Regions from separate parts of the Streptomyces sp. NPDC058864 genome, predicted to be linked through region 2. Evidence: riboswitches for the same ligand, from Rfam matches in the RefSeq annotation. Region 2 holds a riboswitch; each other region holds the start of a gene.
The links. A riboswitch is a leader RNA that binds a small molecule or an ion and turns the genes downstream of it on or off. The one in region 2 is predicted to bind S-adenosylmethionine.

Region 1 (3,265 bases), on a different contig from region 2:
TTCGGGGCCGCCCTAGCGTCCCGGCCATGAGCGAGCCCCTGACGAACCCCGGTGAAGGCTTCCACCCCCATCTCCACGACGCGCCCGGGCACGGGGCGGCGCCCCTGCACACGCGGCTGCACCACATCCGCGCGGACGCCCTGGACGGGGAGACCGCGCAGACCGGCGGGATGCGCAGGTTCGCCGCCGTCAGCGGGCGGACCGTGGGGTCGGAGAAGCTGTGGCTGGGGCAGACCCACGTGGCCCCGGCGACCTCGTCCTCCGACCACCACCACGGCGAGTCCGAGACCGCGATCTACGTGGTGAGCGGGCACCCCGAGTTCGTCTTCCTCGACGACTCGGGCGACGCGCCCGAGGAAGTGCGCCTGCGCACCGCGCCGGGCGACTACGTCTTCGTCCCCCCGTTCGTGCCGCACCGCGAGGAGAACCCGGACCCCGCGGAGGAGGCCGTGGTCGTCATCGCCCGCAGCACCCAGGAGGCGATCGTGGTCAACCTCCCCGGCCTGTACGCCCTTCCGGCCGAGGACGCCTGAGCGGGCCGGCGCGCGCCCCGGGGCCGTCCCCGCTCCAGCCCCGTACGGTGGGAGCGGGGACGGCCCGTGCGTCAGGCGACAGGCGCGAGCGGGGCGGCCGTCCGTTGTGCGTGGAAGGCCGGGTGCGCGTCCAGCCGGGCGAGGTACGCCGTGAGGTGGCCGTAGGGGGAGAGCAGGTCCTTCGCCAGGTGGGCGAGGGCCACCCACACGTCGATGTCCGCGGCGGTCAGCTGTGCGCCCAGTACGTGGGGCCCGCCGTGGGCCAGCCGGTGCTCCAGCAGTCCGAGCGCGGCGTGCACGGTCCGCAGGGCCGTGTCCCGGTCGGGCGGCGCACCGTCCGCGGCCGGTTGCACGGCCCGCGTGATACCCGAGTCGACCGTGTGCCGGACGGCCTCGATGTCGGTCAGGAGCGCCGGTGGACACAGCGGGGTCCCGGAGCCGCACACCTCGGCGCCGAGGCGGCCCGCGAGGTCCCCGAGGATGTCCGGGGTGTGGTTGCTGACGACCCGTCCGGTCCACCGGTCGCACAGCGCGGGCACGGTGAGCGGCCCGTCGTAGCGGTGCCACGTGGCCTCGTACGCCCTGCGCAGTGCCGCGGTCGCCGTGTCGCCGGCCGCCCCTGCCGGGACGGGCGTCGTGACGACGGAGTCCCGCAGCCCCAGCAGGTCGAGGGTGATGGCGACCCGCTGCGAGAGCGGGCACCCCGGTGACAGGAACAACTCGTAGCGGCGCGGCGCCGGATAGAAGCCACCGGCCAGGTCCACTCCGATGCGGCTGCGGAAGCGGTCGGGGCGGGACGTGCGCGGCAGTGCGGAACAGGAGACGTGGAGGCCGGGGTCCTGCGGGATCGTCGTCTCGGTCATGCGCTCTCCAAGGCGTGGCGGGGCCACCGGTCGCCCCATGGGCACCGGCGGCGGGACGGCCGAAGGTCCTGAGCGGGGGTCAGCCGGCCGTGCCGGACGAGCTGCAGACGCGGAGGAAGTCGATGTGCAGGCGGCGGGTGAGGAGAAGGGCTCGTGCCCTGGGCATGTCCACCTCCCCGGCTCGGGGCCCGCTGGACGCGGGACCGCGCTTGCCCCGCCGCACCGGCGGGACCAGGTCGTCACCCGGGGCACCCCACCGCGATGTGAGGGTTGCCGGTCAGCGGGCCGGGGCCGATGACCCACCGTGCCGCGGAGCGGCGTCGGGGGGCGCTGACGATCGTGACCTGCCCATCAGTGTCGAGTCGTCAAACCCCGTGCGTCAAGGCGGTCGTTCACGTCTCATGACACCGCTCACGATGTGAGACGGCGTCGTTGACATTCCCCGCGGGCCGTGCCTAACTTACGCCGCAGATCGGGCATGAGCTCCGGCATGAACCCGGGCTCGCCGGCCGGCGACCTCCGCGTCGCGGTGCGGCGCCCCGGACGACGACCGGACCGTACGTCCGATGACGACGGTGAACGCGAGGCCCCGCGGGGCGGAACGGCGACGGTGACGACGATGCACGCAGCCCCGGGGACGGCCGCACGGCGGCCCCACGGCCGCGTCCCGTCGCATCCACGGCTCCCCCTCGCCGCGCTCCCCGTCCACGGCGCCTCCTGTCGCGCGTGTACCGCGCCCTGTCGCGCCCTCTGTCAAGGCTGACGGCTTCCTGAACCCCGGCGCCCGCCACCGCCGCTGACGCGGTGGCGCGCCCTCCCGCACATGCCCGCTCCGCCCGCCTCTCCGCCCTCTCGCCACGCCCGCCGGCACCCGATCCCGGCGGGGTGCCGCCGCCGCGTGCGCGACCGGGGCGTACCGATCCGCTGGAGTCCCCCATGACCGAACCGTCGCCGCACGCCCCGTTGCACCTCGCCGTGGCCCTCGACGGGGCCGGCTGGCACCCGGCCGCCTGGCGTGAGCCGGAGGCCCGGCCCCGTGAACTGCTCACCGCCCGCTACTGGCAGGACGTGGTCACCGAGGCCGAGCGGGGGCTGCTCGACTTCGTGACGATCGAGGACTCCCTCGGCCCGCAGTCCTCCCACCCCACCGAGCCCGACGGACGCACCGACCAGGTGCGCGGCCGCCTGGACGCCGTCCTGGTCGCCGCGCGCGTGGCTCCCCTGACCCGGCACATCGGTCTCGTGCCGACGGTGGTCGCCACGCACACCGAGCCGTTCCACCTCTCCAAGGCCATCGCCACCCTCGACTACGTGAGCACCGGCCGGGCCGGTCTGCGCGTCCAGGTCTCGGCCAGGCGGAACGAGGCCGCGCACTTCGGCAGGCGCGTCATCCCCCCGTTCGGCGTCGAGGACCTGGACACCCCGGCGGTACGCGAGCTGGTGACCGGCCTCTTCGAGGAGGCGGCCGACCACGTCGAGGTGGTGCGCCGGCTCTGGGACAGCTGGGAGGACGACGCGGAGATCCGCGATGTCGCCACCGGCCGCTTCATCGACCGCGACAAGCTCCACTACATCGACTTCGACGGCCCGTACTTCAGTGTCAAGGGTCCCTCCATCACACCCCGGCCGCCCCAGGGTCAGCCCGTCGTCAGCGCCCTCGCCCACAGCGGCGTGCCGTTCCGGCTCGTCGCCCGCTCCGCCGACATCGGATACGTCACCCCGCACGACGGCGACCAGGCCCGGGTGATCGTCGCCGAGATCCGCGCAGCGCAGCAGGACGCCGGCCGCGAGCGCGAGACCCTGCACGTCTTCGGTGATCTCGTGGTCCTGCTCGACGAGGACGCCGCCGCGGCGCGGGCCCGCCTGGAC
Region 2 (3,265 bases):
CGCAGAAGAGGCCGTCGCGCACGCCGATCCCGTACTCGGCGGAGAGCGCCGCAGCGAAGTGCGAGCTGTTCCAGCCCTCGACGACGAAGGAGATGACGCCGACCCGGGGGGCGTCGTCGCCGAACAGCGAGAGCACCTTCACCTCGGGCACCTGCGCCAGTCCGGCCCGCACCCGGGCCACCAGCGCCTGCTCCCGCTCGACCAGCCCGTCGAAGCCGGCCTCCGTCAGCGCCCGGCAGGCCGAGGCGATCGCGTAGGCGCCGATGACGTTGGGCGAGCCGGCCTCGTGCCGGGCGGCCGTGGTGTGCCAGTCGACGTCCACCCCGCCGTCCGCTCGCCGGGCCACCCGCCGGGAGGCGCCGCCGCCGGCCAGGTAGGGCTCGGCCGCGCGCAGCCAGTCGGCGCGGCCTGCGAGCACTCCAGAGCCGAACGGCGCGTACAGCTTGTGCCCGGAGAAGGCCACCCAGTCCACGTCGAGTTCCGCGATGTCCACCGGGTGGTGCGGGGCGAGCTGCGCCGCGTCCAGCACGATGCGGGCGCCGTGCGCGTGGGCCGCCGCGGCCAGCTCCCGCACCGGCCACAGCTCGCCGGTGACGTTGGACGCCCCGGTCACGCAGACCAGCGCCGGTCCGTCCGCCGCCCGGGCGGCCAGCGCCCGCTCCAGCGCCGCCACCGCCTCGTCCGGGGTGCGGGGGGCGCCGAGGTAGGTGACGTCGGCGTCCCGCCACGGCAGCAGGGACGCGTGGTGCTCGGTCTCGAAGACGAACACGCTCGTACCGGCCGGCACCGCGGCGGCCAGCAGGTTCAGCGAGTCGGTGGTCGACCGGGTGAAGATCACCTGGTCGCCGGGGCGACAGCCGAGGAACTCCGCGACCGTGGCCCGGCTCTGCTCGAACAGGTCCGTCGACAGCTGCGAGAGGTAGCCGGCCCCCCGGTGGACACTGCCGTAGTAGGGCGCGTAGGCGGCGACGTCGTCCCAGACCCGCTGCAGCGCGGGCGCGCTGGCCGCGTAGTCGAGGGCGGCGTAACCCACCTCGCCCCCGGTCACGAGCGGCACGAGGACCTCGCGTCCGAGGACGGGCAGCGGGGCGTGGACGGACGAGGGCAGGGCAGGGCGCGGCGACATGGCGAAGTCTCCTGGGAGCAGGCGGGAGTGAAGGTACGTCAGTGATGACGGGAAAGCCCTCGGCACGACGGGCGGACGCCCGGGGAGGGTGGGAAGACGGCTGAGGGCCCCGAGGCCCTAGCGCATTCGCTTGCTCATGGAGGAACTCCTCTGACCGCGCTTGCCGCAGACCTCGCTGCCTGCGGCCTGGTCATCACCCGGGGCACCCCGCCACGGAAGGAGGGTTGCCGGACAGCGGGCCGGGGCCGTTTCGCTGTCACTCGTGACCTGCGCAGCATCATGCCACACGGGCGCGGCGCCGCAAGCCGCGGTCCGCATCCCGGACGGTCCGCCCCGCGGCGGACGGCACGGAGGGCCGGGGCAACTGCCCCGGCCCTCCGCGGTGTTCCCGGTGACTACGCGTGCGTTGCCGCGGCCCACCGCTCGAGCGTGCGCGCGGCCGCCCCCGAGTCGATCGACTCGGCCGCCCGGGCGATCCCGGCCGCGAGCCGGTCGGTCAGCGGACCGCCCGCGCCCTCCAGCGCCACCAGCGCGGCCGCCGAGTTGAGCAGCACCGCGTCACGGACCGGGCCGGTCTCGCCGGCCAGCAGCCGCCGGGCCACGTCGGCGTTGTACGCGGCGTCCGCGCCCCGCAGCGCCTCGATCGGCACCAGTTCGATGCCGACGTCGCGCGGGTCGAAGGACTCCTGCTCGACCTTCCCGTCACGCACCACCCACACCTGCGAGGTGGCGGTGACGGTGAGCTCGTCCAGCCCGTCGTCGCCGCGGAACACCAGCGCGGAGGAGCCGCGGCGGGCCAGCACACCGGCGATCAGACCGGCCATCCGGGTGTCGAAGCACCCCACGGCGGAGGCCCCCACCCGGGCCGGGTTGGTCAGCGGGCCGAGGATGTTGAACGAGGTGGGGATGCCCAGGTCGCGGCGGGCCGGGGCGGCGAACCGCATCGCGGGGTGGAACTTCGCCGCGAAGCAGAAGGTGATCCCGGTGTCCTCGGCGACCTTCGCCACGCGGTCGGCGGGCAGGTCCAGGTTGATGCCCAGCTTCTCCAGGACGTCGGAGGCGCCGCTGGCGCTGCTGGCCGCGCGGTTGCCGTGCTTGACGACCTTGGCGCCCGCGCCGGCGATGACGATGGCGGACATCGTGGAGATGTTCACCGTCCTGGCGCGGTCGCCGCCCGTGCCGACGATGTCCACGGCGGGACCCGGGACGTGCAGCGGCGTCGCGTGCGCGTACATCGACTCGACGAGGCCGGTGACCTCCTCGACGGTCTCCCCCTTGGCGCGCAGGGCCACCATGAAACCGGCGACCTGGGCGTCCGAGGCCTCCCCGCTCATGATCCGGTCCATCGCCCACGCCGTTTCCGCGGCCGTCAGGTCCTTGCCGTTCAGCAGCGCGCCCAGGACGTCGGGCCAGGAGCCGCCCGCCACTGATGCGCCTCCGGCGGGGTTCACAACGCTCATGGTCCACTCCATGGGGTCTGACGTGCGGCGGGAAACCTTCGGCTCCAGCCTATCGGCGCGGGGGAACGGGAAAGGGCCCCGTCCATCGGATGGACGGGGCCCTGCCCGGTGGCACAGCTTCAGTGATCAGTGGTGACCGTGGCCGCTCGTGATCTCCTCGTACTCCTCGACCGTGGGCTTGTCGATCTGCGTTCCCTCGCCGTAGTAGCCGCGGGACAGCTTCGCGCGCAGCTTCGCCGTGGGGCCGACCTTCTTCTCCACGCCGTTCTCGTCGACCTCGGGGCCGATGTCGAGCGGCTTGGGCTGCTCGTGCTGGGTGAGCTTGAACAGCGCGCCCTGCTCCAGCGGCTCGTGGATCTCGATGAACTCACCGTGCGGGAGCCGCTTGATGATGCCGGTCTCGCGACCGTGCAGCACCTTGTCCCGGTCGCGCCGCTGCAGACCCAGGCAGATCCGCTTGGTGACGAAGAAGACCAGCACCGGCAGCACGAAGAACGAGATCCGGACCACCCAGGTGATCGCGTTGATCGACAGATGGAAGCGGGTCGCGAAGAGGTCGTTGCCGCCGCCGACGAGCAGGATCAGGTAGAGGCTGATCCAGGCGGCGCCGATGCCCGTGCGGACGGGGCGGTTGCGCGGGCGGTCGAGCAGGTGGTGCTCGCGCTTGTCACCGGTGACC
Region 3 (3,265 bases), on a different contig from region 2:
TGCGGAACGACTTCCCACAACCCCCGGACGCCGGGCACCGGCCTCCGGCGGGCGGCCGACCCGCAACCGGGTCCCTGCGTCACGCCACCGCGCGGCGGCGGGCGTACTCGGGGACCGTCCGCATCGGGGGGCGCTCCTCCGTCGCGACCTCGTGGACCCGCGGCTCGAAACCGCCTCCCGGCGCACGGTCGAACTGCGTGAGGACGGGCCGCACGAGATGGCCCCGCGCCAAGCGGATCTGCGCCGTCCGGTAGATCGCCGCCGCCATGCGGCCCAGCGCCTGGCCGTCCTGGTGGCGGTGGTGCCGGACGCCGACGTCGACCTGGGCCAGCGCGTCGAGCCCGACCGTGTTGAGCGCGTCCACCAGCAGCCCGAGCTCCACCCCGTACCCCACGGGGAACGGCAGCCGCTCCAGCAGCGAGCGCCGCGCCGCGTACTCGCCGCCCAGCGGCTGGACGAACCCGGCCAGCTGCGGCCAGTGCAGGTTGAGCAGCGGCCGCGCGACCAGCTCCGTCACCCGGCCGCCGCCGGCCGGGACGACCGTTCCGCCGGTCTCCAGGGGCCGGTCGTACATCGCCTTGACCAGCTGCAGGTCCGGGTCCGTGAGCAGCGGCCCGACGATCCCCGACACGAAGCGCGCGTCGAACTCCCGCAGGTCGGAGTCGACGAAGCAGACGATCTCCCCGCGCGTCACGAGCAGCGAGCGCCACAGCACCTCGCCCTTGCCTGGCAGCGCGGGCAGCCGGGGGAGCACCTCGTCCCGGTGGACGACGACCGCGCCCGCGGCCGCCGCGACCTCGGCCGTGCGGTCGGTCGACCCGGAGTCCAGCACGACCAGTTCGTCGACCAGCGGGACCGCCTCGCTCATCAGCTCGCGGCGGATCGTCCCGACGATCTCCCCGACCGTGGCCTCCTCGTCGAGGGCGGGCAGCACGACGCTGACCGTGCCGCGCGAGCCCGCGGCGCGCTTGGCGGCGAGCAGTTGCGGCAGCGGCCTGTGGTCGGCGGTCCAGGACCGCCGTTGCAGCCAGCCGGCCACCTCGTCGAGCACCGGGTTGCTCCGTTTCTGCCCGTCTCGCAGGACGGACGGCCCATGACCAGGTTCGAGGTCGTCGGTTACAGTCTTGAACACGAGGCATGACCATCGTATGTCCACGGTGATCGCGCCCCGTCCGACAAATGCCCGGGCAGTGCGCCCGGCGCCATACCGCTCATCCAGAGGGGCAGAGGGAACGGCCCGTTGAAGCCCCGGCAACCCTCCCGCCGACCGCGAGGTCCAGGTGGGGAAGGTGCCAATTCCGTCTCACGGCGAGATGCGTCGTGAGGAAGATGAGGAGAAAGGGCCTCGCCTGACATGGCTGCGCAATCCGTTGCATCCGCGTCCACCGATTCCGCCTTCGGCCCCGCGTCCGCGCTCTCCTGCCGCGAGTGCGGCGAGCGCTTCCCGCTGGAGCCCCTCTTCGCCTGCGAGGCCTGTTTCGGGCCGCTCGAAGTGGCGTACGACCTTCCGGGCGGCGACCCCGAGACCCTCCGCAAGCGGATCGAGTCCGGGCCGGACAACATCTGGCGCTACGCGCCGCTGCTGCCCGTCCCCGCGGACGTGGCCTCCAAGCCCAACCTCAACCCGGGCTTCACCAAGCTGGTCAAGGCCGACAACCTCGCCCGCGAACTGGGCGTCACCGGCGGCCTGCACATCAAGGACGACTCCGGCAACCCGACCCACTCCTTCAAGGACCGGGTCGTCGCCATCGCCCTGGAGGCCGCCCGCACCTTCGGCCTCACCACCCTGTCCTGCTCCTCCACCGGCAACCTGGCCGGCGCCGTGGGCGCCGCGGCCGCCCGGGCCGGCTTCCGCTCCTGCGTGTTCATCCCGCACGACCTGGAGGAGGGCAAGGTCGTCATGGCCGCGGTCTACGGCGGTCAGCTGGTCGGCATCGAGGGCACCTACGACGACGTCAACCGCTTCTGCAGCGAGCTGATCGGCGACCCGATCGGCGAGGGCTGGGGCTTCGTCAACGTCAACCTGCGCCCCTACTACGGCGAGGGCTCCAAGACGCTCGCCTACGAGATCTGCGAGCAGCTGGGCTGGCGCCTGCCGGACAACATCGTCATCCCGATCGCCTCCGGCTCGCAGCTGACGAAGATCGACAAGGGCCTGCGGGAGCTGATCGCGCTCGGTCTGGTGGAGGAGAAGCCGTACCGCATCTACGGCGCCCAGGCCGAGGGCTGCTCCCCGGTCTCCACCGCCTTCAAGGCCGGCCACGACGTGGTGCGTCCGCAGAAGCCGAACACCATCGCCAAGTCGCTCGCCATCGGCAACCCGGCCGACGGTCCGTACGTGCTGGACATCGCCCGGCGTACGGGCGGCGCCGTGGAGGACGTCACCGACGAGCAGGTGGTGGACGCCATCAAGCTGCTCGCCCGGACCGAGGGCATCTTCGCCGAGACGGCCGGCGGCGTGACGGTCGGCGTGCTGCGCAAGCTCATCGAGACCGGGCAGCTCGACCCGGCCGGGGAGACCGTCGTCCTCAACACCGGCGACGGCCTCAAGACGCTGGACGCCGTCGCCCCGACCTCCCGCCCCACGGCCACCATCCGCCCGAGCCTCGACGCGTTCCGCGCCGCCGGCCTGGCCGGCTGACCCCACCGCACCGGCTGACCCAGACTGAAGGTGAACCCCGCATCATGAGCGCTACCGTCCGCATCCCGACCATCCTCCGCACCTACACCGGCGGCCGGGCCGAGGTCCCGGCCGAGGGCGGCACCCTGGCCGAGGTCATCGACTCGCTGGAGCTGAACCACCCCGGCATCTCCGCGCGGGTCCTGGACGACACGGGCAAACTGCGCCGTTTCGTCAACGTCTACGTGAACGACGACGACGTCCGCTTCTCCGAGGGCCTGCAGACCTCGGTGGGCGAGGGTGCGTCCGTCTCGATCATCCCGGCGGTGGCCGGGGGCTGCTGAGCCGCACGGCCCGCGGGCGACAGGGGTGCCGGGTACGTCCCGGCACCCCTGTGTGCTTCAGCGGTAGTTGAAGGGCTGTACAGTTGCCCTGAGCGGCCCGCAACTCCCTGCAACGCTCTGCGCAAGCCCCCTTTACCGGGGCGGCCTTGTCGACGATTTATCGCCAAATTCACGCGATGTTTGTCGCGTTGGCGGCTTATGTCCGGTCCGAGTTGCCCCGGATTATTCACCGATCAGGCTCTTCTTCCGATTCCCTGTGCCCGGAATTCTCGTCCGATTGACCTGTTGCAGACAGCGTCCG

Region 1: linked by a shared signal. The riboswitch ahead of ACFW3D_RS27820 (glutathione S-transferase C-terminal domain-containing protein) and the one ahead of ACFW3D_RS37380 (aminotransferase class V-fold PLP-dependent enzyme) in region 2 are both predicted to bind S-adenosylmethionine.
Region 3: linked by a shared signal. The riboswitch ahead of thrC (threonine synthase) and the one ahead of ACFW3D_RS37380 (aminotransferase class V-fold PLP-dependent enzyme) in region 2 are both predicted to bind S-adenosylmethionine.

What each region holds. Positions count from the first base shown of each region.
Region 1 covers NZ_JBHYMQ010000044.1:22,101-25,365, forward strand. Annotated here, with positions in the region: gene ACFW3D_RS27815 (cupin domain-containing protein) at 27-533, shown strand; gene ACFW3D_RS27820 (glutathione S-transferase C-terminal domain-containing protein) at 605-1,396, opposite strand; SAM riboswitch class IV at 1,597-1,700, opposite strand; SAM riboswitch class IV at 1,871-1,984, shown strand; gene ACFW3D_RS27825 (LLM class flavin-dependent oxidoreductase) at 2,333-3,265, shown strand, end outside.
Region 2 covers NZ_JBHYMQ010000086.1:25,273-28,537, reverse strand. Annotated here, with positions in the region: gene ACFW3D_RS37380 (aminotransferase class V-fold PLP-dependent enzyme) at 1-1,126, opposite strand, end outside; SAM riboswitch class IV at 1,278-1,394, opposite strand; gene trpD (anthranilate phosphoribosyltransferase) at 1,522-2,586, opposite strand; gene qcrB (cytochrome bc1 complex cytochrome b subunit) at 2,713-3,265, opposite strand, start outside.
Region 3 covers NZ_JBHYMQ010000008.1:128,684-131,948, reverse strand. Annotated here, with positions in the region: gene ACFW3D_RS09340 (glucosyl-3-phosphoglycerate synthase) at 80-1,051, opposite strand; SAM riboswitch class I at 1,209-1,336, shown strand; gene thrC (threonine synthase) at 1,355-2,641, shown strand; gene ACFW3D_RS09330 (MoaD/ThiS family protein) at 2,686-2,964, shown strand.